DNA from 4 places in the Kocuria sp. KRD140 genome. Region 1 is predicted to be linked to each of the others. Evidence: riboswitches for the same ligand, from Rfam matches in the RefSeq annotation. Region 1 holds a riboswitch; each other region holds the start of a gene.
What was found. A riboswitch is a leader RNA that binds a small molecule or an ion and turns the genes downstream of it on or off. The one in region 1 is predicted to bind S-adenosylmethionine.
Positions count from the first base shown of each region.

Region 2: another riboswitch for S-adenosylmethionine. It lies ahead of J1M36_RS11835 (MetQ/NlpA family ABC transporter substrate-binding protein); the one in region 1 lies ahead of J1M36_RS12235 (O-acetylhomoserine aminocarboxypropyltransferase/cysteine synthase family protein).
Region 3: another riboswitch for S-adenosylmethionine. It lies ahead of J1M36_RS10880 (hypothetical protein); the one in region 1 lies ahead of J1M36_RS12235 (O-acetylhomoserine aminocarboxypropyltransferase/cysteine synthase family protein).
Region 4: another riboswitch for S-adenosylmethionine. It lies ahead of J1M36_RS09310 (methylenetetrahydrofolate reductase); the one in region 1 lies ahead of J1M36_RS12235 (O-acetylhomoserine aminocarboxypropyltransferase/cysteine synthase family protein).

Region 1 covers NZ_JABFAW010000019.1:8,380-15,578, forward strand. The annotation lists gene J1M36_RS12230 (CoA-binding protein) at 95-586, opposite strand; gene J1M36_RS12235 (O-acetylhomoserine aminocarboxypropyltransferase/cysteine synthase family protein) at 589-2,007, opposite strand; SAM riboswitch class I at 2,069-2,166, opposite strand; gene J1M36_RS12240 (succinate dehydrogenase/fumarate reductase iron-sulfur subunit) at 2,537-3,232, opposite strand; gene J1M36_RS12245 (succinate dehydrogenase cytochrome b subunit) at 3,232-4,206, opposite strand; gene J1M36_RS12250 (DUF3995 domain-containing protein) at 4,352-4,870, opposite strand; gene J1M36_RS12255 (AMP-binding protein) at 4,880-7,012, opposite strand; gene J1M36_RS12260 (ABC transporter permease) at 7,125-7,199, opposite strand, start outside.
Region 2 covers NZ_JABFAW010000009.1:684,697-691,895, forward strand. The annotation lists gene J1M36_RS11825 (GlsB/YeaQ/YmgE family stress response membrane protein) at 39-302, shown strand; gene dxr (1-deoxy-D-xylulose-5-phosphate reductoisomerase) at 465-1,724, shown strand; SAM riboswitch class IV at 1,778-1,892, shown strand; gene J1M36_RS11835 (MetQ/NlpA family ABC transporter substrate-binding protein) at 1,989-2,873, shown strand; gene J1M36_RS11840 (methionine ABC transporter ATP-binding protein) at 2,870-3,922, shown strand; gene J1M36_RS11845 (methionine ABC transporter permease) at 3,922-4,578, shown strand; gene ispG (flavodoxin-dependent (E)-4-hydroxy-3-methylbut-2-enyl-diphosphate synthase) at 4,754-5,920, shown strand; gene J1M36_RS11855 (GNAT family N-acetyltransferase) at 5,917-6,777, shown strand; gene J1M36_RS11860 (proline--tRNA ligase) at 6,876-7,199, shown strand, end outside.
Region 3 covers NZ_JABFAW010000009.1:476,693-483,891, reverse strand. The annotation lists gene purN (phosphoribosylglycinamide formyltransferase) at 1-517, opposite strand, end outside; gene J1M36_RS10895 (DUF308 domain-containing protein) at 614-1,327, shown strand; gene J1M36_RS10890 (DUF6350 family protein) at 1,438-3,234, opposite strand; gene J1M36_RS10885 (glycosyltransferase family 1 protein) at 3,353-4,516, shown strand; SAM riboswitch class IV at 4,628-4,770, shown strand; gene J1M36_RS10880 (hypothetical protein) at 4,791-5,069, shown strand; gene J1M36_RS12895 (hypothetical protein) at 5,184-5,285, opposite strand; partial or broken gene J1M36_RS10875 (BCCT family transporter) at 5,373-5,974, opposite strand; gene J1M36_RS10870 (hypothetical protein) at 6,264-7,199, opposite strand, start outside.
Region 4 covers NZ_JABFAW010000009.1:110,025-117,223, forward strand. The annotation lists gene J1M36_RS09300 (aminotransferase class I/II-fold pyridoxal phosphate-dependent enzyme) at 1-946, opposite strand, end outside; gene metE (5-methyltetrahydropteroyltriglutamate--homocysteine S-methyltransferase) at 1,021-3,510, opposite strand; gene J1M36_RS09310 (methylenetetrahydrofolate reductase) at 3,708-4,697, opposite strand; SAM riboswitch class IV at 4,742-4,858, opposite strand; gene J1M36_RS09315 (hypothetical protein) at 4,908-5,177, shown strand; gene J1M36_RS09320 (thermonuclease family protein) at 5,301-6,089, opposite strand; gene J1M36_RS09325 (fructosamine kinase family protein) at 6,138-7,007, shown strand; gene J1M36_RS09330 (MarR family transcriptional regulator) at 7,180-7,199, shown strand, end outside.

The sequences.
Region 1 (7,199 bases):
CTCCACTAGAAATTCGATTTCCGGTGCGGGCGTCAGCGGGGGTGGCCGGTCAGCGGCGTCGGCAGCGGCGCGCCGGCGCCGTCGCGCCCCGGTCTCAGGCCAGGACCTGGCGCTTCGAGGAGATCACTCCGGTGTTGAACCCGGCCAGGTGAAGACCGCCGTGGAAGCGCGCGTGCTCGATCTTCACGCACTGGTCCATCACCACGTCCAGCCCGGCGTCCTCCGCGATGGCCGCCGCTTCCTCGTTCCACGAGCCCAGCTGCAGCCACAGGGTCTTGGCGCCCACGGCCACGGCCTCCCGAGCCACGTCGGGCAGGTCCGCGTCCTTGCGGAACACGTCCACGAGGTCCGGGACCTCGGGCAGCTCCGCGAGCGACGGGTAGGCCTTCTGGCCCAGCACCTCGTCCAGCACGGGGTTCACGAAGTACACGCGGTACGGGCTCGACGACTGCAGGTACGTGGCCACGAAGTAGCTCGCACGGGACGGCTTGTTGGACATCCCCACGATCGCGATCGAGCGCGTGCCTCGGAGGATGCCGAGCCGTTCGGGGGCGCTGGGGCCCACCCAGGTGCGTTGCGTGCTCATACCTATTCTCCTTCGGCTCCGGGCAGCGCGCAGGCCGCCGCACTGTTGTCCTGGTCCAGGGTGGTGCGCGCCGCGTCCGTGAGCGCGGCGGAGGGGGCGACGACGCCGCCGTCCCGGTTCCTACCGCTGGCTGCGCTCAGTGCCTGGTCCAGGTCCCACAGGATGTCCGCGGCGTCCTCGAGACCCACGGAGATCCGGATCAGGTCCTCCTTGACCCCGCCCGCGGCGAGCTGTTCGGAGCTCAACTGCTGGTGGGTCGTGGATGCGGGGTGCAGCACAAGGGTGCGGGCGTCCCCGATGTTGGCCAGGTGTGAGGCCAGTTGCAGGCTCCCGATGAATCGGGCGCCCACCTCACGGCCGCTCAACTCGTCCGTGCCGGCCACACCGAAGGCGAAAACGGATCCGATGCCGTGGGGCAGGTACTTCTGCGCGCGTTCGTGGTGGGGGTGGCCCTCGAGTCCCGCGTAATTGACGTAGGAGATGCGTGGATCCGTGGCGAGCCACTGCACGACCTCCTGCGTGTTGGCCACGTGGGCGTCCATGCGCTGGGGGAGGGTCTCCACACCCTGCAGCAGGTTCCACGCGGCCTGCGGGGTCAAGGACGGCCCGATGTCCCGCAGCTGCTCCGAACGCAGTTTGGTCAGGAACCCGTACTCACCGAAGTTCCCCCACCACGTCACGTTGTTGTACGAGGGAACCGGTTCGGTCATGGCCGGGAACTTCCCGTTGCCCCAGTCGAAGCGGCCGGATTCGACCACCACGCCGCCCAGAGTGTTACCGTGCCCGCCCAGGAACTTGGTGATCGAGTGGATCACGATGTCCGCGCCGTGCTCGAACGGGCGGCACAGGTACGGGGTGTTGAGCGTCGCGTCCACGATGAGCGGCACGCCTGCTTCGTGGGCCACCGCGGCGAGCCCCTCCAGATCCGCGATCTCCCCGGAAGGGTTGGCCACGAGCTCGGTGTACACGGCCTTGGTGTGTTCGGTGATCGCGGCCTTGTAGTCGGCGGGCTCGGTCCCGGGGACGAAGGTGGTCTCCACACCGAAGCGACGCAGGGTCACGTCCAGCTGGGTGACCGTTCCGCCGTAGAGCTGGGACGAGGCCACCACGTGGTCACCCTGGCCACACAGCGCGGCGAACGTGATGAACTCGGCGGCCATCCCGGAGGACGTGGCGACCGCCCCGATCCCGCCCTCGAGGGAGGCGATGCGCTCTTCCAAGGCCGCCACGGTGGGGTTGCCGATGCGCGAGTAAATGTTGCCGTACTTCTGCAGCGCGAACAGGTTGGCGGCGTCGTCGGCGTCCTTGAAGACGAACGAGCTGGTCTGGTAGATGGGCACGGAGCGGGCGCCGTGCTCGGCGTCCGGGGTGCCGCCGGCGTGCAGGGCGCGGGTGCGGAAACCGAACTGGTGCTCGGCCATGGATGTCCTCCTCGTCGGCCGGGTACGGCTCCCGTCCGACAGCTGCCCGGGGCCGCGCAGCACTCCATCGGTCCTGGCGGTAGCACCGTGCAGTTGGCCGAGCACTGCGGGTTGCTGCGGCGTCATGGATCCAGGTCTCTCGGCCGCTCGGGATGGTGCGTCTATTGTGTCGCGCGCGTGGGTGACGGACCAAACCGTGCGGATCGCAGCCGCCCGAAAGCGGGTGCGATTGATTCAGAGGGCGCGCGCCACGGGTGCCCCGCCGCGAAGGTCACGCTGCAGAACAGGTTCCAGCGTTCCCTGGCCCGCAGGATCCCGGATGCCACGGTGGTCGAGGACTCACGCTCGGCGGCCCGCACCACCGCGCGTCCCGCCGGGCCGTTGCGGCTGCCCTTTCCCCGGTGGCGCAAGGGCTGACCCGCCCGTCCGCGGTTCGGCCCCCGGTCGGTGGGGCCCGCGGTGAAAGCGGTGAACTTCCCGCCCGTGGGGTCGCCGACTGCTGGTGAGCTCGCTGGCTTCGGGGCGGAACTCAGCCGTACTTCTCGGGGTCCTTCCGGCGCAGGTTTTCCCGCGCCACCGCGGTGAGGTTCTCGAGTGGCAGCCCCGCCGGGCAGACCTCCGTGCAATCGCCCAGCAGGGAGCACGGGCCGAACTCGTGCTCGGCGGCGTCGAGCACCTTGCTCGAGCGCTCGTCGCGTTCCTCGGGCGTCTTGGCGAGCGGCGGCAGTTCCTTGAGCAGCGTGCCCACGTAGAGCTGGCCCGAGCCGTTGGGGCACGCGGCCACGCACGCGCCGCAGCTGATGCACCCAGCGGTGTTCAACGCCTTCATCGCGACCGGGAACTTGGCCTCCTTGGCCACGCGCCGCAGGGCCTTCTTGTCCACGGACAGGTCCTTCTTGACCGGGAACGCTCCCGCGCGCAGGGGCTCGATGAAGATCTCGTCCCCGTCCCGGTAGGCCCTGAGCGACTGCGTGCACGAGGCCCGGTTCTTCTCCGGCCCGTGGGCCACGCCGTCCACGGTCACGCCGCACTTGCCGCAGATGCCCTCGCGACAGCCGTCGTCGAAGCTCACCGGCTCTGCACCCTGGCGCTCGAGCGTCTCGTTGACGGCATCGAGCAATTCGAGCATGCTCAGGTCCTCGCGGGCCTGCACGGGGTGGACGGTCTCGAAGCCACCGGGCTCGTCCTCGCCCGCCTGGCGCCACACGTGAACGGTCAACAGCATCAGCGCACCACCTTGGTCAGTACGGCCACGGGAATGCTCACGTTCCCCAGGGCGACGACGCCGCCCACGGCCTTAGCGATCGTGTCCACCTGTCGTACCCGTCGCGCGGTTCCGGTCACCCCGGTGTCCATCGCGGCGGTCCGCAAGCCATGGATCATGTGTCCGGCGAGCGCGGCCATCGAGGCCGTATAGAACACCGCCACGGACGGCCGGGACAGGCTCGCCACCAGGTTGCCGTACGCGTCACCGTGGGTGTGGCTTACGGAAGCAGCAGGCCGGGCGCCCGCCGTCAGGTCCAGCACGTGGTACACCGTGAACAGTCCGAGCACCGCGCCCGTGGAGCGCATCGAGCGGGCGATGATTCGGGGGACGGAGCGGCGTCGGCCTCGGGGACGCTGACGTGGCGCGTGGCGGTCGAAGTGGCTGGCCAGGAAGGCTCCGTCGAACGCCGCTTTCCGGTACCGTTGCGTCCCGCTCGGGGCAGGCGCGGTGGGGAAACCGTTCCGTATCTTCTGAGCGGCGGCGCCCACCCGCCACGTGATGGGCCGGAGCGCATCCGCCACCGTGCGGCCCTCGGCGCTCATGGCCCGCAGCGTGAGCTCGGTTCCGGCCAACACGTGGGTCGCAGCACTTCCGATCAACCCGATACGCACGACCCACAGCACGGAGTTGCGGGGCAGCACCGGCGCGCCCACCGTGCGAATGAACTCGGCGTATTCGTTGTAGTGGTCCCGGCCTAGGTAGACCTGCATATTCCCGGCCATGTGCCCCACAGTGAACACGCTCAACACGGTGCCCGAGGCGGCCATGGCGAGCTTGAGGTCGGAGCTGTGGGTGTCCCCGAACATGCGCTGCCAGGCATCGCCGGCCACGGCAGCAATCCCGGCAGTGACGGACGCGTCCGCGGGGGCGGTGGCCGTGCGGGTAGTGCCGGTGACGGGTCGCTCGGTCGAGGGCTGCGCGGCGGAATTCATCACTGAGCCATCTTAGAAGTTCCTTCGGGGCATAACAGTTCGCGGGGTCACACGCGGTCATGCCCGCAGATCGGGAAGAAGCCTGGGTGGTGGTCATCCGCAGTTGGCGGCGTGGGCTCCCCGGTCGTCTCCTTCGTGCGGATGTTCACCTCCCGATAAGTGACTTACGTGTGCCGTGCGGGCGCGTCCGCGCCGGCCGGGACCGCCACAGATGGATCAGCAGCGCGGCACCCCAGACCAGGAACAGTGGATCCCACAACCATGCGTGACCGATCATGGCTAGTCGCTCGTATCCGGTGGCCGGGCGGATGAGCCCGATGAGCACGGCATTGCTGATCACCGTGTTGGTCCCGCCGTAGACCACCAGGACCGCGGCACCCACCCAACTTGTGGCCCGCCAGAACCGCCGCCAGGGCACCCTGTCGTAGGCTTCCGCCACTGGGATGATGGCCGCCATGAGCTTGAAAAGCGAAACCATGCCCAGCCCCAGCCCGACGGCCAGGGGTGCCTCGTAGGACAGCCGTACCGTCCACTGCCCCACGGTGTCCAGGAACCAGTGCCCGCCCAAAGCCCAGTAGAGGCTGAATCCGGCATGCACGACCCCGGCCGCACACGCCAACCAGACCCAGCCGCGACCGCCGTGGGATCGGGGCAACAAGCTCATGTGGTCAAGCTAAGCACGCCCTGCCAAGACCTCCGCGATCGCGTTTAGCGCTTCCTCGTTCTGCAGCGAGGAACGGTCGCCCAGCTGCTCGCCCTCGTAGAGCTGGGTCAGCAGGCGGCGTGTGATCTTCCCCGAACGGGTCTTGGGCAGATCCGGAACCACGATGACCTCGCGAGGTTTGGCGATCGGGCCGATCTCCCGGGCCACGTGCGCGCGCAGCTCCTCGCGGACCTCGTCCGCGGACAGCGATTGCGCATCCGCCGTGAGCACCACGCACGCCAAAATGGCGTGGCCCGTTACCGCGTCGCGGATCGGGGTGGCCCCGGCCTCCACTACGTGGGGGTGGGTCACCAGGGCGGATTCGATCTCGATCGTCGACAACCGGTGCCCGCTCACGTTGATCACGTCGTCCACCCGCCCCAGGATGTAGAGGTCGCCCTCGTCATCGGTGCGTGCGCCGTCCCCGGCCAGGAACCAACCGCGCTCGCCGTAGGCCGCCCAGTAGGAGGACAGGTAGCGCTGCGGATCGCCCCATACCGTGCGGGCCATGGACGGGCCGATCTTGTCGATCACGGCGTAGCCCTGCAGGTTGGGGCCCACTTCCTCACCGGCCTCGTCCAGCACCCGCACAGATACGCCGGGGACCGCACGCGTAGCGCAACCGGGCTTGAGGGAGGTGTGCGCTGCGGCCTCGTCGAACGTGCCGGGAGGGGCGAACTGCGGATCGTGCGGGCGCGGGGATGCGACGCAGGAGCCCGTCTCGGACTGCCACCACGTGTCCACGAAGGGCACCTCGTCGCGGCCGACCTGGGCGCGCAACCAGCGCCACGCCTCCGGGTTGATGGACTCGCCCACGGAGCCGAGCAACCGGATCGAGGAGAGGTTGTAGACCGGGGGCAGCCCCTTGGGGAACGCGCCCATGAGCGAGCGGATCAGGGTGGGTGCCGTGTAGTAGTTGGTCACGCCGTAGCGCTCGATGATCTCGAAGTGGCGGCCGTAATCCGGGGTGTTGGGTGTGCCCTCGTAGATCACCTGGGACACGCCGCTGGCCAGCGGGCCGTAGATCTCGTAGGTGTGCGCGGTGACCCACGCGAGGTCCGCGGTGCACCAGTGCACGGTGGAGTCCACCTTGGCGGGGTCGTTCACGGCGGACAGCTCCTCCGGGCGCAGCACCCCGGACGCGTCGGGCACGTCCGGGAGTAGGTCGAACAGCAGGGCGTGGGTGTATGCCGTCTGCACCATGTATCCGCCCATCGTGTGGACCAGGCCCTTGGGCCTCCCCGTGGTGCCGGACGTGTAGATGATGAACAGGGGCGTCTCCGCGTCGAACGCCTCGGGCTCGTGGACGTCCGAGACGCCCGCGGTGAGCTCGTGCCACCACACGTCACGCCCGGGGGTCCACGGCACGAGTTCCTCGTCCTTGGAATGCAGGCCCCGGGTGCCGCGCGGCAGATCGGTGCGCCCGGGCCGGGACGTGCGGCGCACCACGATCACGTGCTCGATGCTGTTCTCACCGCTGCAGGCCTCGTCCGCATTGGTCTTCACGGGGACGACGGCGCCGCGCCGGTTCTGCCCGTCCGTGGTCACCAGGACCTTGGCTCCGGTGTCCTCGACCCGGAACTTGAGGGCTTCTGCGGAGAACCCGCCGAACACGAGCGAGTGGATCGCCCCGATGCGCGCGCACGCGAGCGTGATGATCACGGTCTCCGGGATGACCGGGAGGTAGATGACCACGCGGTCGCCCTTCTCCACGCCCAGTTGGAGCAGGGCGTTGGCGGCCCTGGATACCTCACGCTGCAGGTCCGCGTAGGTATAGACCAGGCGGTCCCCGGGTTCACCCTCGAAGTACAGGGCCACGTGCTGACCACGCCCGGCTGCCACATGGCGGTCCACGCAGTTGTACGAGACGTTGAGTTTCCCGCCTTCGAACCACGCGATCTCGGGCACGGTGTAAGTGGGGTTGCCGTCGTGGTCCTCACCCGTGCGCTGCGGCTTCTCGAACCGGTGAGCCGTGTGCCACGGCTGCGCCCAGTCCAGCCGCCCGGCCTGCTCGACCCAGAACTGCACCCGGGCGTCGTCGGAGATCAACGCCGGGTTCGGTGTGGGGTGAGCGGGGTCTGAGTACGAGTGCGTGCCGGTCACGAGTCCTCCTGTGATGTCGATCCGAACGGTCGGTGTCTGCAACGGCCGGGCCCCCGGTCGAACGACCGGGCCCCGGTGGAACGGCGGGCGCCGGCGGGAACCGGGCGGGTTGTCACCTGGTTCCGGCCACGCTCCAGCGCCGCTGCGTCCACCGCTCGAAGATGCCGAGCAGGGCGTCCGTGAGCTT
Region 2 (7,199 bases), on a different contig from region 1:
CACCGCAAACGCGCACAACGAGAACCAGAGGTGGAGAAATGGGCATCATTAGCTGGATCATCCTCGGTCTGATCGCCGGCGCGCTCGCCAAGCTGATCCTTCCGGGCAAGCAGGGTGGCGGGATCATCGTCACCATCATCCTCGGCATCGTGGGGGCCTTCCTGGGCGGCTGGCTGGGTAGCTTCATCCCCGGCCTGAGCGACGGGATCAACAGCTTCAGCATCGGCACGATCATCACGTCCGTGATCGGCGCGATCATCGTGCTGCTCATCTACGGCGCCGTCGTCGGCCGCCGTCGCTGAATCATCCGCGGGTCCTGAACGGGCCATCCACACAAGGGCGTCACCTCCGGGTGGCGCCCTTGTCGTATCTCCCGTGTCGTGCGTCCGGAGTCGTGTGCTCGGTGCCGTGCGTGCGGGGTGCGGCGCTCACGCGATACTGGGGTCATGACTTCCTCCACCGGCATGACCCCCGATCTCGACTCCGCCACCCGGCAGGCCCCCCGGCGCCTCGTGATCCTGGGGTCCACGGGATCCATCGGGACGCAGGCGCTCGACGTCGTGTCCGAGGCCGCGGGGCTGCGCCGGCCCGTCTCGGATGCCACCCACGAGCCCTTCGAGGTCGTGGCGCTCGCCGCGGGCGCGGGTCACCTCGAGCTGCTCGCTCAGCAGGCCGTGACGTTCGGTGTCCGTGCGGTGGGCACGAGCGGTACGGCGGACGACGCCACCCGGTTGCGTGAGCTGATCGCGGACCGGTCACGCGCGGCGTCGTCGGCGGCACCCGAGGTCCTGTATGGGCCGGACGCTGCAACCCGGATCGCGCAGTGGGAGGGTTCGGACCTCGTGCTGAACGGGATCACCGGGAGCATCGGGCTCGCACCCACCCTGGCGGCGCTGGGAGCGGGTCGGCGGGTGGCGCTCGCGAACAAGGAGTCCCTGATCGCGGGCGGTCCGCTCGTGTTGCGCGCAGCGGCGGACACGGGCCTCGAGGACGCGCTGATCCCCGTGGACTCCGAACACTCGGCGATCGCCCAGGCCCTGCGCTCCGGGACGGCCTCCGAGGTGCGTCGGCTCGTGCTCACGGCGTCCGGCGGACCGTTCCGCGGCATGACGCGCGAGCAGCTCACGCGTGTGACACCCGAACAGGCCCTGCAGCACCCCACGTGGGACATGGGGGTCATGGTCACCACGAACTCCGCGACCATGGTCAACAAGGCACTGGAGGTGCTCGAGGCGAGCCTACTGTTCGACGTCCCCCTGGACCGGATCGACGTCACGGTGCATCCGCAATCGGTCGTGCACTCCATGGTGGAGTTCGTGGACGGATCCACCCTGGCGCAGGCGTCCCCGCCGGACATGCGCCTGCCCATCGCGCTCGGAATCGGCTGGCCCCACCGCGTGACCGGCGCCGCCGCGGGGTGCGACTGGACCCGGGCCGCACAGTGGACGTTCGAACCGCTCGATTCGCAGGCGTTCCCCGCCGTGGAGCTCATGAAGCACGCGGGTTCGCGCGGCGGGACGTGGCCCGCGGTGTTCAACGCCGCCAACGAGCAGGCCGTGCACGCGTTCCACCGCGGGGCGCTCGGCTTCACGCAGATCGTGGACATGGTCGAGCGTGTGCTGGAGGATCACGACGGCGTCACGCGGCCCACCCTCGAGGACGTCCTGGGGGCGGAGGAGTGGGCCCGGGCCCGCGCGGACGAACGTATCGCCGGGATGGCATAGGGCCCTTCCGGCGGTCGCCGGCCCATGGCAGGGCCGTGCTAAAATTCCGAGTGGATGACGAGATCCGGCGCGTAGCTCTGGCTGGCCGGACGGCAACCCTCTCCCGTAGCGGGGTGCCCCAGATGACCATCCGGTCGCGGTTGCAACAGATCACGGCAAGTGCGGTTCCCCGGAAATCAGCACGTGCCCGTCCCGTGTGCCCTCATCCAGGGGGGACTGTTCGCCCCGCGAGTCCCCGTCACAGACCCCTGGAAAGGCATGATCATGCGAACCAAGCGTTTGATTCCCGTCGTGTTGGCCACCACCCTGGGCCTCACCCTCACCGCGTGCGGCGGCGGCTCCGACAACTCGGACCCGGCCGCGGACGGCAAGATCACCGTCGGGATCGTGGGCTCGACCCCCGTGCAGGACGCGTTGAAGCAGGTCGCCGCGGACAACGACATCACGGTCGAGTACGTGGACTTCAGTGACTACAGCCAGCCGAACCCCGCTCTGAAGAGCGGTGACATCGACATGAACTGGTTCCAGCACATCGCGTACCTCGCCGATTACAACAACAACTCCGGGGACACCATCACTCCCGTGGGCTCCACGTCCATCTTCCCGCTGGGGCTGTACTCCAAGAGCGTGAAATCCGTGGGTGACTTCAAGCAGGGTGACGAGATCGCCGTGCCGAACGACTCGATCAACCTGTCCCGCGCCCTGAACCTCTTGCACCAGCAGGGTCTCGTGGAGTTCACCAAGGACACGATCGCCCCCACCGAGCAGGACATCGACACTGCCAAGTCCAAGGTCACGGTCCGCCCGGTCTCCGCCGAGCAGACCGTGCTGTCCATGGACTCAGTGGCCGCCTCCGTGGTCAACAACGACTTCCTGGACCGCGCGAACATCGATCCCAAGTCCGCGCTGGCTCAGGACGATCCCACCGCGGACAGCGCCAAGGTGTACGACAACCTCTTCGCCGCGACCGAGGCGAACGCGGACAACGAGACCCTGAAGAAGGTCGCGAGCTTCTACTACGACGACAAGGTCCAGGAGGCGGAGAAGACCGAGACCAAGGGCACCGCGGTGCCCACCAAGGTGGATCAGCAGGAGCTCAAGGACTTGCTGGCCCGCTACTCGCAGGACCTCAAGGAGCAGACCAAGTGAGCCCGTCCGCCACGGCGGACACCCTGGTCAGTTTCCGGGACGTGAGCAAGGTCTTCGTCACGGGGTCCAAACGCCGCCCGCGCACCGTGACCGCGGTGGACTCCGTGGACCTGGACATCCGCCGCGGTGAGATCTTCGCGGTGATCGGCTACTCGGGGGCGGGCAAGTCCACCCTCGTGCGGCTGATCAACGGCCTGGAACCGATCTCGTCCGGGACGCTCGAGGTCGCCGGTAACCGTGTGGACGGGCGCAGCGAGTCCCAGCTGGCGCCCATCCGCCGCAAGATCGGGATGATCTTCCAGCAGTTCAACCTGTTCACGTCACGCACCGTGGCGGGCAACATCGAGTACCCGCTCAAGCGTGCCGGGTGGAAGCCCGAGGAACGCAAGGCGCGGGTCGCGGAACTGTTGGAGTTCGTGGGCTTGACCGAGCGCGCCGGGAACTACCCCGAGCAGCTCTCGGGTGGTCAGAAGCAGCGCGTGGGGATCGCCCGCGCGCTCGCGAGCAATCCCGAACTGCTGCTCGCGGACGAGTCCACCTCGGCGTTGGACCCGGAGACCACCCAGGAGGTCCTGGGTCTGCTCAAGCGCGTCAACCGTGAGCTGGGGATCACCATCGTGTTGATCACCCACGAGATGGACGTGGTGCGGGCCACCGCGGACCGCGTGGCCGTGATGGACAGCGGTCGGGTGGTGGAGACCGGGACCACCGCGGAGGTCTTCGCCCACCCGCGGGCGCAGACCACGCGCAAGTTCGTCTCCTCGGTCACGCGCACCGTGCCGCGCGCGGACGAGATCGAGAAGCTGCGCCGGGAACACCCCGGGCGGCTCGTGCTGGTGGACGTCACCGACCAGAACCGGATCGGGGACGTGCTCTCGGACGCCGCCCGTGACGGTGTCAGCTTCAACATTGCCTTCGGGGGGATCTCCATCCTGCAGTCACAGTCCTTCGGAACGCTCACGCTGTCCCTGACCGGTTCGGACGAGTCCGTGGACCGCGCCGTCGAGAGTCTGCGCGCCGTCACCACGGTGCGGGAGGTGAGTGAGTGATGGAGTGGTCTGCTCTGGGCCCGCAGTTGTTGGACGCAACCGGGCAGACGCTGTATATGGTCTCCGTGACCCTCGTGCTGGCCGGGCTCATCGGCCTGGCCGTGGGCATGGGGCTCTACGTGACCCGGCGGGGCAGCATCCTGGAGAACGGTCCACTGTTCACCGCGCTGAACCTCCTGGTGAACTTCGTGCGTCCCATCCCGTTCATCATCCTGCTGGCCGCCCTGGGTCAGGTCACGGAATCGGTCGTGGGCACGCGCCTGGGCCCCAACGCCGCGATCTTCACCATGACCATCGGCGCTACGTTCGCGGTGGCCCGCATCGTGGAGCAGAACCTCATGACGGTGGATCCCGGGGTGATCGAGGCCGCGCGGTCCATGGGGGTCTCGCGCTGGAAGATCATCACCACGGTGATCCTGCCGGAGGCGCTCGGCCCGCTCGTGTTGGGGTACACGTTCCTGGTCATCGGCATCACGGACATGTCCGCGATGGCCGGTGCGATCGGTGCCGGTGGTCTGGGTGACTTCGCGTTGCGCCTGGGCTATCAGCGCTTCAACGACCAGGTCACGTGGGCCGCGGTGATCGTGATCATCATCCTGGTCCAGCTCGTGCAGTTCTTCGGCAACTGGCTCGCGCGCAGGATCATGCGCCGCTGACGCTCACGCGCCCCGTACCATGGCGACGCCGCCCCTGGAACATTCCGGGGGCGGCGTCGTGTTCGGCGCATCACGTGCGGCTGTAGCACGTGGGAGGAGTGGGGCACAATGGACAGTGCAACATCGCGGGGCGCGCGTCACGGGCCCCGGACGCCACTTCCTTGGGAGGCAATTCGTGACCTCGGTCAATCTCGGTATGCCCGCCGCGCCCCAACCGGTGCTCTCGCCCCGGCGCAAGACCCGCCAGATCCAGGTGGGTGCGGTGGGTGTGGGGTCGGAGCACCCGATCAGCGTCCAGTCGATGACCACGACCCCCACCACGGACATCAACGCCACGCTGCAGCAGATCGCCGAGCTCAACGCCGCCGGTTGCGACATCGTGCGCGTGGCGTGCCCGTCCCAGGACGACGCCGACGCCCTGCCCATCATCGCCATGAAGTCCCCGATCCCGGTGATCGCGGACATCCACTTCCAGCCCAAGTACGTCTACGCCGCGATCGACGCCGGGTGCGCCGGTGTGCGCGTGAACCCGGGCAACATCCGCAAGTTCGACGACCAGATCGAGGGCATCTCCCGTGCGGCGGAGGCCGCGGGCGTGTCCATCCGGATCGGCGTGAACGCGGGCTCCCTGGACAAGCGCCTGCTGCAGAAGTACGGCAAGGCCACCCCGGAGGCGCTCGTGGAGTCCGCCGTGTGGGAGGCCTCGCTGTTCGAGGAGCACGACTTCCACGACTTCAAGATCTCCGTCAAGCACAACGACCCCGTGACCATGGTGCGCGCCTACCAGTTGCTTGCCGAGCGCGGGGACTGGCCGCTGCACCTGGGTGTCACGGAGGCCGGCCCGGCCCTGCAGGGCACCGTCAAGTCCGCGACCGCCTTCGGCATCCTGCTCGGTCAGGGCATCGGGGACACCATCCGCGTGTCCCTGTCCGCGCCTCCGGTCGAAGAGGTCAAGGTGGGCAATCAGATCCTGCAGTCGCTTGGGCTGCGCCCGCGCAAGCTCGAGATCGTCTCGTGCCCCTCGTGCGGGCGCGCGCAGGTGGACGTCTACAAGCTCGCCGAGGAGGTCAACGAGGGCCTGGCACACCTGACCGTGCCGCTGCGCGTGGCCGTGATGGGCTGCGTCGTCAACGGCCCGGGAGAAGCCCGCGAAGCGGACCTGGGCGTGGCCTCGGGCAACGGTAAGGGCCAGATCTTCGTGCGCGGTGAGGTCATCAAGACCGTTCCCGAGGACCAGATCGTGGAGACCCTGCTCGCCCAGGCCAATGAGATGGCCGAGAGCATGGAATTGGACGAGAACGGCCAGCCGGTCGAGGGCGCGCCGGTTGTGACCGCCGGGTGATCCTGCGCCGCGCCCCGCGGGTGCTCTCACCCGCCGCCGTGAACCAGTCGGCACTGGACCGCCTGCTGGCGCGGCACGCGGTGTCCGGGGTGTTCGTCGCGGCGCACGTGGCCCGGATCCGGGCCGCCCGCGGTCGGCGGCAGCCGCCCGTGATCGGTGTGGTGGACTCCTCCGGCGAGCTCGTGGGCGCGTGCTGGGCGGGAACCAACGTGGTCCCCGTGGTGCTCGACCGGACCGGGACGGACCTCGTCGCGGACGTCCTGGCCCGCGGCGGCCCCCGCTTCGCCTCGTTCTTCGGTCCCGCTGATCCCGTGCTCGGACTGTGGGAACGATTGCGGGACACGTGGCCCGAACCCTTCGACGTCCGTCCCGTGCAACCGCTACTCGTGATGGACCGTGATCCCGCACCCGAGTTGTTCACGGGGCCCGCCCGCGATGTGCGATGGGCGCAGGACGAGGACTTCCCTCGCGTGCTGCCCGCGGCCGCGGCCATGTTCACCGAGGAAGTGGGGTACTCCCCCTTCACCACCGGGGCGGAGGGTTACCGCCAGCGAGTACGCTCCCTCGTGCGCGATCGCAGGACCGCGGTGCTCACCGACGAGCACGGCACCGTGATCTTCAAGGCGGACATCGGGTCGCTGCACGGGTCCGTGTGCCAGATCCAGGGCGTGTGGGTGGACCCCGAGTACCGGGGGAGGGGACTGGCCGTGCCGTGTATGGCCGCGACCGTGGCGCTCGCCCGGCAGTACGTCCCGACCGTGAGCCTCTACGTGAACTCGTTCAACGCACCCGCCCTGGCCACATACCGCCGAGTGGGTTTCCGGCGGCACGGGGATTTCGCCACGGTCCTCCTGTGAGCCCCCGGGCCCGGCGTGCGCCGGTGCCGCTCAGCGATAGACTCGCGGGGATACCCGCCGCTTCGATCGATCCCTTCACGGGTGGATAGGATCCCTTCATGCCCCTTCGCCTGAGTTCCTTGTTCCTGCGCACGCTGCGCGAAGACCCCGTGGACGCAGACGTGGACAGCCACAAGCTCCTGGTGCGCGCCGGGTACATCCGCCGCGCGGCGCCCGGGATCTACACGTGGTTGCCCCTGGGGCTGAACGTCCTGGGGAAGGTCGAGCGGATCGTGCGCGAGGAGATGAACGCGATCGGCGCCCAGGAGGTGCACTTCCCGGCGCTGTTGCCGCGCGAACCCTACGAGGCCACCAACCGCTGGACCGAGTACGGTGAGAACCTCTTCCGGCTGCAGGACCGCAAGGGCGCGGACTACCTGCTC
Region 3 (7,199 bases), on a different contig from region 1:
GCTCGGCGGATTTGATCCGCTCGTGCAGCACGGATTCGGTATCGTCCTCGGCCACGGGGACCGCGACCTGGGCCAGGATGGGTCCGGCGTCCACGTCCGCGACGACCTCGTGCACCGTGGCGCCCGTGACCTTCACGCCGTAGGCCAGGGCGTCCCGCACGGCATGGGCACCGGGGAAGGACGGCAACAAGGACGGGTGCGTGTTGATGATCCGGCCCGGGAACACGGACACGAACTCCGCGTCCACGATCCGCATGAACCCGGCGAACACCACGCGGTCGGGGTGGTAGGACGCCACGCGTCGTTGCAGCGCACGGTTCCACTGCTCCCGGTCCGGGTACTCGGACAGCGGCACCACGAAGGTGTCGATGCCCGCGGCGCGCGCCCGGTCCAGACCGGCGCACTCCAGGTCCGCACCCACGGCGGCGATATCCACCTCCACGTCCCCCTGGTGCAGGGCGTCGATCATCGCCTGCAAATTCGTACCGGAGCCCGAGACCAGAACCACTAAACGCATGGGCCCACTCTATCCAGCGAGGCTGCCTCGATGGCGCCGCGGCGGTGCTGCGCCCGCGACGCTGCTCGGTCCGTCCGCTCGCCTACAGTGGTGGGTATGCACGATTCCCGCCACCGGTGCACGCCGCCCCACGCCACGCACTCGATGGGTTCGACCTCCGGCGGCTCCCCTTCCGGGGGTTCCCACTCAGGGGGACCGCACTCCGGCGGCCCGCAGCACCGTGGCCCGCACGCCGGCGACCCGCGCGGTGAAAAGCCCTCACCTCGCGGCCCCCAGTCGGGGGACCCCTCTGACGGCGCTCGGCTCCGGTTCGCCGCGGTAGCCGCGGCCCTCGCGGTGCTCGCCTCCGCACTCGTGGTGGGTGACGTGTGGTCCACCGTGGCGGGGCTCGTACTCGCCATCGCCGGGATCGTGCTGGGCATCATCGCGCTCGCGCGCTCCCGCGGTTCGTCCTCACGGGTCCCGATCACGGTGCTCGCGGTGTTGGCCATCGTGTGGGGTGTGATCAACGCGCTGGGCGGCGGCACCCGGTTGCTCGTGTGGCCGGCCACCCAGGTCTACCAGGAATGCACCGATCGGGCCCTCACGCTGTCCTCGACCAGCCGGTGCGAGCAACAGCTCAACGACAACGTGTGGAAGCATTTCTCGGGTGCGCCCCTCGAGACGGGTGCGCCGCAGGACGATCCGACGGCCACCGCCACGCCTGAGGCCTCCCTTGTCACGCCCACGTCGAGCGCCTCGAACCCTGCCCCTTCGGGGAGTGCTACACCGGGAGCGACCTCGCCGACCTCCGCCGGTCCCGGGTCCTGAGACGCCCGCTCCCAGCGAGTCCATTGCTATCGAGAGCGGTTCGTCATCGGCCCAGTCCCACGTCCTGGGACGCCCGAGCCCGTCGGCGCCAGGAGCGGTTCATCGTCGTCTCAGTCCCGCTCGTCGTCGAGGGCGGCCAGCCGCGCGGCCTTGCGCTTCTCGGACCTGCGCTGCGCACGACGACGCTTGGCCTCCTCACGGCGGGACAGTCCCGGTTCGTCTGCCGATCGTCCCACGGCCGTGGACCCGCCGCGGGGCTGGGACTCCCGCTCGGGCTCGGCGGCAGCGCGCGACGCGCGGCCCCGGAACAGACCCCGGACACCCCGAGCCGTGACCTCGCCGTCCGGGACGGCCGCCCCGGATCCAGGACGGCCACCGGGTGCCGTGCGAGCATCCTGCCCGGCGCCGGGGCCGGAAGCCGAGCGGGAACTGTGCACGGCGCCAGCGGCGGGCAGGGCGTCGTGGTGGGCCACAGCGGCGTCGTCCTCCGGGGCCGGGGAATCCGGCACGGGGAGCTCGTCCGCCTCGGCGCGGGAGCGGGAACGGTAGCCCTCGCGTTCGAGCCAGGGCCCGGCCAGGCACCCCACGGTGGCGCCCACCGCGAGTTCGGCACCGAGCCACAGGAACACGTGCCACGCGTGCGGGCCGATGTCCGTGAGCCTGCCGATGCCCAGCGAACCGCTGGAGAGCCACGCGAGCGCGGTCACGAGGCCCGCCCCCACCGCGGCCATGAACACCGCCGTGAGCACGGTGGAGAGCACGAACGTGATCCAGCGCAGGGGCAGGCGGATGGCCATCCAGTCGTCCAGGTGGTTCTCACCCTCGCGGCAGAACCACCACCCCGCGAGCAGACCCGCGAGCACGGGCAACCCCAGGACCGCAGGGGCGTACAGCCACGGGTCACCGGTGGGCAGCGCGGCGAGCGCCGGGAACTGCGGCAGCGGTCCCAGCGTGCTCTGGAACGGCGACACCAGGGTCCCGGTGCCCAGCGAGAAGCCGGCACCGGTGGCCCACGTGAGCGCCCACACGACCATGTTGGGCAGGTACCCGAACTGCAGTGCCGTCAGGGCGGTGTCCCCCGCAGCGCCGGTACCGAGGTCCTGGTAGACCGTGATCACGCGGTCCCAGTTCCACGCGAGCGCCACCACGAACAACAGGGCACCGGCCGCCACAGCGGTGACCGCGGCGAGGAAACCGGCGCGGATCACGGCCCACACGTAGGAACCGGCCCAGCGTGAGTGCTGGCTCGTGCGCTGCAACCAGGACGCGACGTCGGCCCCGAGCACCGCGGCGAGCGAGCGCGAAGCGCTCCATCCGCCCACGAGGGTGCCCAACCCGGCCGGGACCAGGGGCAACAGGGCGGCCGCCACGAGGTCCACCGAGACTTGTTCGGTGCGGCTGAGCCAGCCCACGAGGGCCCCGAAGAGCGCGTACGCGAGCATCCCGGCAAAGAACGGGATCAGGAACTGACCGCGCCAGCACGCCCGGGCGATCCGGCGGCCCGCGATCACCGCGAGGCCGAACGGGATCAGCGTGAGCCCTAGAGGCACGAGCGTGACCGTCCCGCCACCGACCAGCGACAGGCCCTGGATGGCTTGGATCGTGAGGGGCACGCAGTGCGCGAGCAACCAGACCTGACCGGCGAGCTGCAGGCTCCCGTCCGCGCCCAGGGTCGCGAAGCCCCCCGCAGCCCATACCGCACCCAGGAGCACGGTGCCCAGCAACAGGCCCACCACGGCCACCGCGAGCAGCTCGATCACGCCCTGCAGCGCGAGCGGCATGGGCAGTCCCGGGGAGTCGTCCGGTTCGGGGCGGGGCACGTCGGCGGCGCGCACGGGGGACGAACCGTGCGACGTGAAGCGGTCGCGTACGCCCGAGACCACGCCGGGCAGTGAGGGAAGTTTCATCACCGGACATCTTTTCACGTTCACCCGCGCACCACGGGCAGCGAAGTTAGCCCGGACTTCACCTGCGGGCCACCCCCGGGTGACTCCCCCGTGAGGCGCCGGGCCCACAGTGGGAACCGTGAGAATCGCATTGGTGGCCGAACAGTTCCTCCCCCACGTCAACGGTGTCACTCATTCGGTGATCCGCGTCCTGGAACACCTGCGGGATCACGGGCACGAGGCCATGGTGATCGCCCCCTCCTACGAGAAGACCCTGTTCCTGGGCTCGGTGGACCACGTGGACGGCGTGCGGATCGAGCGCATCCCGTCTCTGCCGCTCGCGGGCTATCCCGAGGTCCGCGTGGCGAGCTGCACCGTGAGTCGCATGCAGCGCATCCTGGCCCGTTTCGCGCCGGACGTGGTGCACGTGGCGTCCCCGTTCGTGCTCGGGTGGCAGGCCATCCAGGCCGCCAAGGGTTTGGGTCTGCCGTGCGTGGCCGTGTACCAGACGGACGTGCCCGGTTACGCCGCACGCTACGGGGCGTCCGTGCTGGAGACCGCCATGTGGTCCCACGTGCGTGCGATGCACAACAGTGCGACCCTCACGCTCGCTCCCTCCACGGCGTCGATCAGCCAACTCCACGAGCATGGCGTCCAGCGGGTGCACATGTGGCGCCGCGGAGTGGACACGAGCCGGTTCCGTCCCGCGCTGCGCGATCACGCGTGGCGCGAGCGCGTGGGCGGCGGCAAGCGACTCGTGGGATACGTGGGGCGGTTGGCCCCCGAGAAGCAGGTCGCGGACCTCGCCGCGATCGACGCCCTGCCGGACACCCGGCTCGTGATCATCGGTTCCGGCCCCGGGAAGGAGTCGCTGCGCTCGGTATTGCCCAACGCGCACTTCGAGGGCTTCCTCACGGGCACCGAACTCGCCACGGCCATGGCGTCGCTGGACGTGTTCGTGCACCCCGGTGAGCACGAGACGTTCTGCCAGACCATCCAGGAAGCCATGGCCTCCGGGGTCCCGGTGGTGGCCGTGGGCCGCGGCGGTCCCCTGGACCTCGTGGACTCCTCGCGTAACGGGTGGCTCTACGCCCCGGGTGACCTGGCCGGGTTGCGCGAGCGCGTCCGGGACCTCGCGGGCGACGACGCCAAACGCCTCGCCTTCGCGCGCACTGCCCACCAGTGCGTGCAGGAGCGCACGTGGGGTGCTGTGTGCGAGCAGTTGCTGGGCCACTACGAGCGCGCTCGCACGGTCACCTCCCGGATGCGCGGCACGCGCCGCAGCGACCTGCGCACCCCATGAGAACCGCCGCCGGGTGCCAGATGTTACTCAACAGAAGCTTGGTTAAGTTTTGATGACATTCTCGGTCCGCGCCTGGCTGGTCCCCCGAATCCACGGATAGGCTCGAAGCAGCTTCACGAGATGCGCCCGCGCAACGACAAGGACGTCACCGCGCGCCCAGAGCTCCAACTCGGCGTACGCCAACCCTCGGTTCAGGGGTGGATTGGATGACGAAGCGGCCGGGGCCACACGTGTGGTTCCGGCAAGCGACCGGAAAAATCAGAGGCCCGACATCATGAACACGACAACCCAGAAATCCCACCCCGACACCCGCGAACAGTGGGTGGACGTCACCGTTCAGGCGGACCCCGCCCGGCACGTGGTGTCCATCACGGGATCGGACGGTCACGAGCACGAGTACTTCGCGGACGACGCCCGTGAGGTCGCACTCGCCGCACAGCACACACGGGGGCGCGGCCAGTGGTGCGCCAAGTACAGCCGACTCCTGGTCCCCGGGGCCTCCCGGGTGACCGGCGGGGTGTCCTTCTACAAGCTGGAGCCGATGCCCGCGTAGTCCACGCGCACACGGTCACCGCGACCGCGAACTCCACGAACGGTGCGGCCCGGGTCCGAACGGATCCGGGCCACACGCGTGTGTCGAGCGCTTCTCTGCGCTCCCGCCCGGTTCTCAGTGGGCGGTCGTGTCCCGGTCCTGGGCGATCAGCTCGGCGGCGCGTTCACCGCTCATGAAGACCGTGATGTTCGGGTTCACCGTCACGAGCTCGGGCATCACCGAGGCGTCTGCCACGCGCAATCCGCTCACGCCCTTGACGATTGCATCCAGCAGGAACGCCGTGCGCCCGGTGATGAGCACGTACAGCATGAGCCCGATCGCCAGGATGATGTTCAGCTCGGAAAGCCGCCGGATGCCCTTGTCCACGCCCAAGACGCACGAAGCCACCGCCATGAGGATCCCCAGGGCGGTCAGTGCCGACGGCACCGCCAGGTTTTCGGGGACGGCGAACAGGTAGCGCAGTCCGAAGTTCAACTGGACCACCCCGATCCCCAGGGACGTGGCCACCCCGAAGATGGTCCCCAGCAGCGCCGCGGTGTCCACGGCGTCACCGGCGGCACCGTGGATCCGGCACCCGATCAGGGGTAGAGAGCGGAGCGGATGCTCAGCGGCATGCCGAAGCGGTAGGCGAAGTAGCCAAATGCCATGCCCATCAGGGCGTACATGGCCCACCCCGTGAACAGGTTGAACTGGGGTTTCGCGTGGTCCGGGCCCATCTTGATCGTGCCGTGCCTGCTGTCCGCGACCAGGATCACGAACACGATCGCGAGAGCGGCCGTGAGGATGTAGAACCACCCCGGCCGGGAGGCGACCCACGCGACCACGCCGCCGATCACGGCGTCGGCGTGCTCGGGTGCCTCCGTGGCCCAGGCGGACAGCGAGACAAGCAGGGTTGCCGCGGCCACGAAGACCCGCCAGTTGACGGGCAACCGGGGTGGCGCAGAGCGAGGGGCCCGGACAGGGCGGGCGGATCCGCGACGGGCGACGAGCCCGGGCGTGGGTGACGGATGGACGAGGAATCGTGTGTGGTCACGTCGGGGATGCGGGTCGGACGTCGGACGACCCGGGGTTGAGGCGCCTTACTACCAGCCGTTAGTCATGGCACGCCACCTCACTTTAGAAGAGGGCCGCGCAGCAGCCGAATGCAGCCGCGCGGCCCCACGAGCACACCCCCGTTCGCCCGGGGCGGCACTGTCAGCCCAGCAGCTTGGCCACGAGGGCGCTCGCGAACTCCTCGGAGACGTCCCCGTAGTTCAGGGAGAAGTCCTCGTCCACGAGCGTGGGCAGCAGCCCCGAGCACAGCACCGTGGCGCGCCCGTACAGCCCCGGCAGGGCGGCACCGATGGGCACGGAGAGCAACCGCAGCTCGGGATCGTAGCTGACCAACGCCGTGCCGGTGTCCCGCGCCGCGAGGTGCTTGCCGAGCCCCGAGGACACGGGACGGGCGTGACCCGAGACCACGTCCTCCGCGGTGCGGTAGGCGTAGCGCGTCTTGTGGTGGTGGTTGATCCGGTACAGCCCCGCCTGGTTGCGGTCGTCCGTGGCCTCCCACGTGGCGTCCGCGGGCACGAAGCGTTCCGCGACCCCGTTGTACTGCATCTCCTTCAGGGGCAGCCCGGCGACGACCGAGGACAACGGGGGCAGGGTGTCGAGCATGACGGGCCCGGCGTCGTAGACCACGTCGCACAGCCCCTCGGGCAGCAGCTTGCTCAGCGCGTCGAGGTCCACATCCTGGAGCATGGTGGTCGCGTGGTCCTCCGGGGACAGCACCACGACCTCACCACCCTGGGCCCCGACCGCCTGCGTCACGGCGTCCTCTTGGTCGGTCTTCCACCCGCCCGTGAGCAGGATGGAGCCGTCCACGAGCTGGGTCAGGGCCGGGGAGCACACCTGCCAGCGGCGCACCGTCCAGTTCTCGTCCCGGATCACCTCCAGGAAACCGAGGGCCTGCAGGTGACCCACGAACCATTCCTCGAAGCGCTCGGAGTCCTCGAGCTGGCGCGCCACGATGGACAGGCTCGACCGCTTGCCGCCACCCAAGAACGTGAGGATGTCCTTGAACGGCGCCCAGGACCCCGGGTACTCGCCCTCGTCCGGGCCGATGAACTGCAGTGCCTCGACCGAACCCGT
Region 4 (7,199 bases), on a different contig from region 1:
CCCCGAAGCGGGGGTGGTGGACACACTCCACCGCGGGATGCTCGGCCAGGGTGAGGGCGAGTCGCTCCGCCGTGGCGGACTGGCGTTCCACGCGCACACCCAGGGTCGTGATGCCCTGCAGGATCTCGTGGGCCGTGGTCGCGCCCATGCACGGGCCCAGGTCGTTGAGGTACTTGCACCGGGCCACACCCAGCAGCGCTCGCCGGGCACCGAAGACCTCCACGGGGGAACGGTCCCCCCAGCGGTGGTGCTTGCGGGTCAACCACGGCCACCGTTCGGGGTCCTCGGTGGGGTCGAAGGACCCGGTGTCCACGAGCACACCGCCCAGGGGCCCGCCGTGTCCCGAGAGGTACTTGGTGGCCGAGTGCACCACGAGGTCCGCACCGTGGCGCCCGGGAGTGTAGAGGTGCGGCGTGGCCACGGTGTTGTCCACGATCACGACCACACCGTTGCGGTGCGCGATCTCCGAGATCGCCTCGAGTTCGGGCAGTTCCGTGAGCGGATTGGCCACGGATTCGAGGAAGAACACGCGCGTGCCGGGGCGCAGGGCATCCTCCCACTGCTGCGGTTCGCGGGGATCCGCGAACGTGACCTCCAGGCCAGTGTCCGCGAGGGTGTCCGTGAGCAGGTCCACCGTCCCGCCGTAGATCCGCGAGGAGACGACGACGTGCGCGTCCTTCGCGGGCCCGGTCAGCGTGAGCAAAGCGAGGCTCACCGCGGCTTGTCCCGAGGACGTCGCGACCGCGCATTCCCCTCCCTCCAGCCGCGCGACCTCGGCCTCGAGCGCCGCGACGTTCGGATTACCCGTGCGGGCGTACGTGAAACCGCTCGCGCGCTGGGCGAAGACCTCGCGGGCGTCGGCCAGGGTCTCGAACGCGTACGCGGCACTGTGGTGGATGGGCCGGACGATGGGCGTGCCCAGCGGAGCGGGGGTGGCTGCGGTCATGGTCTTCTTCCTTCCTCGGCCCACCCGGTGGCCGCGCGGCGGCGGCCACCGGGTGGACGTTTCCTACGGGTGAATCAGCGCTGCGCCGGAGTATCCGCGGCAGGGGTCGACGACGCGGCGACAGTGACGCTCCCGGACACGGTCGTCGCGTCGTTCGGGTCCACGTTCGCCGGTGCACCTGCGGGCGCGCCGGCCGTCCGAGCGGCGTCGTCGGCGGAGAGTTCCGCGCGCACGGTGACCGTCGCGGCGACCAGCCGGTCCAGTGCGGCCTCGGTCTCGGGCCAGCCGCGGGTCTTCAACCCGCAGTCGGGGTTAACCCACACGCGCTCGGCGCCGATCTCGTGCGCCGCGTGGCGGATGCGCCCCGCGAGCTCCTCGAACGTGGGGACCCGGGGCGAGTGGATGTCCCACACGCCGGGACCCACGTCCCGAGGGAAGTCGGATGCCGCGAGCCCGGTCACGATGCCCGAACCGGAGCGGGACGCCTCGAGCGTGGTGACGTCCGCGTCCAGGGCGTCGATCGCGTCCAGGACGGTCTCGAACTCCGAATAGCACAGGTGGGTGTGGATCTGGGTGTCCGTGGCCGCCCCGCCCGTGGCCAGGCGGAACGCCCCCACGGACCACTCGAGGTACGCCGGGCGCTCGGCCGCCCGCAGCGGCAGCAGCTCGCGCAGCGCGGGCTCGTCCACCTGGATCACGGGCGTTCCCGCGCGCTCGAGATCCGCGATCTCGTCCCGCAGGGCGAGTGCGACCTGGTCGGCGACCTCGGCGGCCGGAGCGTCGTCGCGCACGAAGGACCACGCGAGGATCGTGACCGGCCCGGTCAACATGCCCTTGACGGGGCGCTCGGTCAGGGACGCCGCGTACGAGGTCCAGTCCACCGTGATCGGCGCGGGGCGCGAGACGTCCCCGAACAGGATCGACGGGCGCGTGCAGCGCGATCCATAGGACTGCACCCAGCCGTGCTGCGTGGTCACGAAACCGTCCAGGCCCTCCGCGAAGTACTGCACCATGTCGTTGCGCTCGGGTTCGCCGTGCACCAGGACGTCGAGCCCCAGTTCCTCCTGGACGCGCACCGTGTGGGCGATCTCCGCGCGGATCGCGTCCGTGTACTCGGCCTCCGTGATCCGCCCCGCGCGGTGGTCCGCCCGGGTCTTGCGGATCTGCGGCGTCTGCGGGAAGGATCCGATGGTCGTGGTGGGCAGCACGGGCAAGCGCAGACGTTCGCGCTGGGCAGCGCGGCGCTGTTCGGCGTCCGCGCGCTGGCGGTCCGCGTCCTGCACCGCGGCGGTGCGCTCGCGGATCTCGGCCTTGTGAGTTGCCGGGTGCTCGGCGCGGGCCGCGCGGATCGTGGCGTCCTCGTCCAGGGTGTCCCGGATGGCATCCCAGCCGTGCTCGACGCCGCGCGCGAGCCCGACCACCTCGGTCACCTTCTGGTCCGCGAACGCGACCCAGCTGGTGACGTCCGGATCCAGTGCGGTCTCGCGGGCGACGTCGTGCGGGACGTGCAGCAGCGGCGTCGCGGTGCCCACGGCCACCGGCCCGCGGGCCGCGGCGCGCAGCCGGTCCAGGGTCTCGACGGCGCGCGCGAGGTCGGTGCGCCACACGGTGCGTCCGCCCACGACGCCGCCCACGACGGGGCGTTCGCCCCATGCCTCGAGTGCCTTCTTGCCGGGGACGTCCCCGCGGTCGAGGTCGATGGCCAGGGCGTCGACGTTCGTGTGGGCCAGGGCGAGCTGGGCGTCCTCGCCGGCATCGCCGTAGCCCACGGTCACGAGGATCGCGGGGCGCTGTTGCTCGTTCGAAAGTTGGGTGTAGGCGCTCTCGAGGGCGGCCACGAGTTCGGTGCGTTCCACGCTCCACCCGTCCGCGGCGAGGGCCGGCTCGTCGAGTTGCACCCATTCGACGCCGGCCTCAGCCAGGGCTCGCAGGATCGCGGCGTATTCGGCCACGACGTCGTCGAGGCGCTGCAGGGGGTGACTTGCGACGGCATCGGTGGTCTCGGGGCGTGAGAGCAAGAGCAGGCTCACGGGGCCCACGAGGACCGGGCGGGTGGTGATCCCGGTGGTCCCGAGGGTGGTCCGGTAGCGGGACACGAGACTCTCGGGGTTCGCACGCAACGGGGTGTCCGGGCCGATCTCGGGTACGTAGTAGTGGTAGTTGGTGTCGAACCACTTGGTCATCTCGAGCGGCTCCAACCGATCGGTGCCGCGGGACAACGCCGTGATCAGCTCGATCCCGCGGGGCGTGTCCGGGGCGGCGGGCTCGTAGCCGTCCGCGATGAACCGCGCGGGAACCGCGCCCAGCGCCAGGGACGTGTCCAGGACGTGGTCCACCGCGAACCCCTCGGACGGCACAGCGTGATCCGCGGTGAGGCCGAGTTCGGACAATCGCGTGGCGGTGCGCTCACGCAACCGGGCGAGGGTGTCCAGCACGGTGGTGGCGGGGTGCTGTTGCGGGTCCTTCCAATAGGACTCGAGTGCGCGCTTGAGCTCGCGGTCGGGGCCGATGCGGGGGTAGCCCAGGATCGTGGCGGCGGGGAACGGGACGGGCTGGGTGCTCATGGGAACTCCTCGGAGCTGGTGTGGGGTATGGCGGTTAGGGGGTGTGATGAGCCGCGGCAACGGGTGTGCTCCGGCGCGGCGGGGTAAGGGGAACGTCAGCGTGGGTGGTGCCGCTACGAACGATTTTCGGCCTGCCCGGATGTGGCGGTCGAAGCCAACACGATCGGTTCACGGGTCGGTCGGGGCTGGTGCGGCGGTCAGGCCGCGGGGCTGCGGCCTCGGTATTCGCGTGCGGCATCCCGGACCCGCAGGTGCTCCAGGATGGTCAGCGCCGCCTCGGGGCGGTTGAACGTGTACAGGTGGAAACCGGCGCAGCCCAGATCCATGAGGTCGTCGATCAGGGACAGGGTGGCCGCGACCCCTCGGTGGCGCAGTTCCTCAGGAGTGTCGGCGCGCAGGAACCGGGTGAGGCGTTCCGGGACCCGGACCCCGGTGATCTCGGTCATGCGCTGCAACCGTTGCGGGTTGCTCAGCGGCATGAGCCCGGCGACCACGGGGATGTGGATGCCCTCCGAGCGCGCGCGTTCCAGGAACGTGGCGTAGTCCTCGGGTTCGTAGAGCACCTGCGTGATCGCGTAGTCCGCACCGGCCTCCTGCTTGTCCCACAGGGACGCGAGATCCGCCTCGAAGTCGCGGCCTCGCGCGGGGGACGGGTAGCACGCCACCGACACGGACAGCGGTCGCTGACCCGGGCGGAACCCGGTGCCGAAGCGACGTCGTTCGACGTCCCGGATCAGCTCCACCAGTTGGGAGGCCCGGCCCAGGCCACCCGCGGGGGTCCGCCATTCCCCGGTACCCAGGGGCGGGTCGCCGCGCAGCGCGAGGAGGTCGCGAACGCCGTCGTCCAGCAACTGGTCCACGGCGCGCTCGAGACCCGCGCGGTCCGTGCCACCGCACGTGAAGTGCGCCATGACCGGGGTCTTGGTCGTGCGGCGCAGGTGGCGCAGCGCCTCGCGGGAGACGCCGTGATGGCCGGCGTGACCGTGGGTGACGGAGAAGAAATCCGGCCCGGCCTGGGCCATGGCGTCGATGTTGCGCCACACAGTGTCCGGGTCCGCGGTGGGCCGCGGCGGGAACACTTCGAACGAGACGAGCGTGGAGCGGCGCGGGCGCCGGACCAGCCAGGACGTCCCCGTGGGCGGGCCAGTCACGGGCGCGGGTTCTGACGCTGCGAGGGGTGCGGGCATATAAAAAATCCTCCGGCCTTAGGACGCCGGAGGACGAGCTCCGAGCGCCGTACTTGCCGACCACGCGGTTGCGCGGCGGCCGGATCCTCATCTGGGGCACCCCACTACAGCTGGAGGGTTGCCGCCCGGCTAGCCAGAGCTTCGCACCGGGACTCATGATCCTTTGTTACGAGTAAGCGTAGCACAGCCCCGTGACGAGGCCCACGAACGATGACGGAACCGCCGGCCTCCCGCCGCGCTCGTCTTCCCAAGCGGGCGGAATGGACCGCACGGGGGCACCTGGGCCCTGCCGTGGTCATCCTGCCCCACGACGTGCAGGACATGAAGATGCCCGAGTTGGGACCCGAGAACTGGGTCTCGCGCTCGATAGCCGCGGCGCCGGCCGCGGGCGGGTCCGCGTCCTCGCAGGCACCCGCTCCGACGACGACGCCGTCCCCCTTGCGCAGCGCGACCGCCAACCCCGGTCGTCACGAACCCTGAGTTCGGGCCGCCGTGCATCCGGCGGCTCGCCGGTGCACCCGCGTGACCAAAGCGCGGCGAAAAACAGGGACGCCCACCCGGTTAACCGACCGGGTGGGCGCGCCTTGGCGTGTCATCAGCAACTCAGCATGGGTGCCAGACCTTTCCTCCCGGTTCGTAGCACCGGGGGCCGGTGTAACCGGGATAACCGCCATCACTCTCGGGAGCCGGGGGCACGTGGGGTGCCGCCGGCAGCTGCGGGGCAGCAGGTACCCGGGGCGCGGCCGGTAGCTGAGGTGCCGCGGGCTGCGCGGGGGCGGGGTTGTAGTTGTAGTTCGGTTGCGGAGCGGGATTGGGTTGGGGTGCCGGATCGCCCACGGCGACCTCGTCCTCCACGACCGCGGGAGGCGCCTCGAGCGTCGGCGTGGGAGTGGGCGTGGAGGACGAGGTGGGACTCGGCGTCGCGCTCGGGCTCGCGGTGCTCGGAGTTGTGGTGCCGGGGGATGCGGATTCCCCCGGCGGCGCGCAGTCCTGCTTCGGGTCGAAGAAACCGACCTGCATGGCCTGGGCGACGTTGTACGCGCTGTCCATCTCTCGCCGGTACGTGCTGTTGGCGCCCACGGTCATGGGCGTTGCCAGGCCCGCCTTGACGAGTGCCTGGTTGACGTTCAACCCGTCGTCGTCGCGGGTCACTCGGGCGAGGGTGCGGCCGTAGCGGTCCGTGCGTTCCACGTCGTAGTCCAGGTGGATCGTGGATCCCTTGGGCAGTAGGTCCTCAAGCTTGGCCGTGGCCTCGTCCGCGAGGCACTCGCCGGGCTGACCGTCCCGCGCGACCTCCGGGGTATTGATGTTCAGCAGCCGCACCCGCGTGGACTTCCCCGCGATCGTGGCGTCCAGGGTGTCCCCGTCCACCACGCGTTCCACTGTGGCCACTGAGTCGTCCGGGGTGGTGCGCAGTGCGGCATGGTGTAGACAAGACGCATGGCCACCATCGATGAGCTTCCCGGTGAGATTGTCGCGGACCTGCGCGTGAGCGATGCCCGTCCCCTGAGCGGCGGGGACACCGCCCGCGCCTACTGGCTCGAGACCCCGGACGGGCCCCTGTTCGCCAAGACCATGCCGGGTGCCCCGGCGGGTGTGTTGGCGTTGGAGGCGGCGGGACTCGAAGCGCTGCGCGCCGTCGCCCCCGCCGAGGTGCGGGTGCCCAGGGTGCATCACGTGGGCGATGAGGCCCTGGTGCTCGAGTGGATCGACGAGGGTCCCGGACGGCAGGACCGTGCCACGGAACGCAGCATGGGTGCTGGTCTCGCGGCCATCCACCGCGCGCGAGCCCCGCACGTCGGGTGGCTCTCGGCGGAGCTGCCGGAACGCATCGGCTCGTTCCCGGTGGATCTCACGCCCACGGACGACTGGGCCGACTTCCTGTTACACCGCCGCATCGAGCCGTTGCTGCGCGCGGCGATCGACGCGGGACACCTGGACCCCGCGGCGTCGGACCTGCTGGCGCGCTTGGCGCCGCGAGCGGACGAACTCGCGGGCCCTCCCGAACCCCCGAGCCTGCTGCACGGTGACCTGTGGGCAGGCAACCGCGTGGTGGATCGCAACGGGACGAACTGGCTCATCGATCCGTCCTCGTTCTACGGACACCGCGAGTACGACCTGGCCATGATGCAGCTCTTCGGCGGTTTCGGGCGGGAATGCTTCGCGGCGTACGACGACGCCTACCCCCTCGCGGACGGCTGGCACGACCGGGTGCCGTGGTACCAGTTGCCGCCGCTGCTGGTGCATGCGATCAGGTTCGACGGTGGTTACGGCGGGGCGGTCCTACGGGCCCTGCGCAGTCTGATGTGACACTACGGGGCGCGTCCATCACCCGCTGAGGACAGGGCGTTCTCGGCCGATGACTGCTACAAGGCAGGTGCGGACAACGTTTTCCACCCGCGTGACATGGTTGGACACGTCCCCCGCACGTGCAGCATGATGTTTACTAGATTGTCTAGTTATCCACAACGCGAGGAACGCGATGGAGAGCAGTGCAACGTG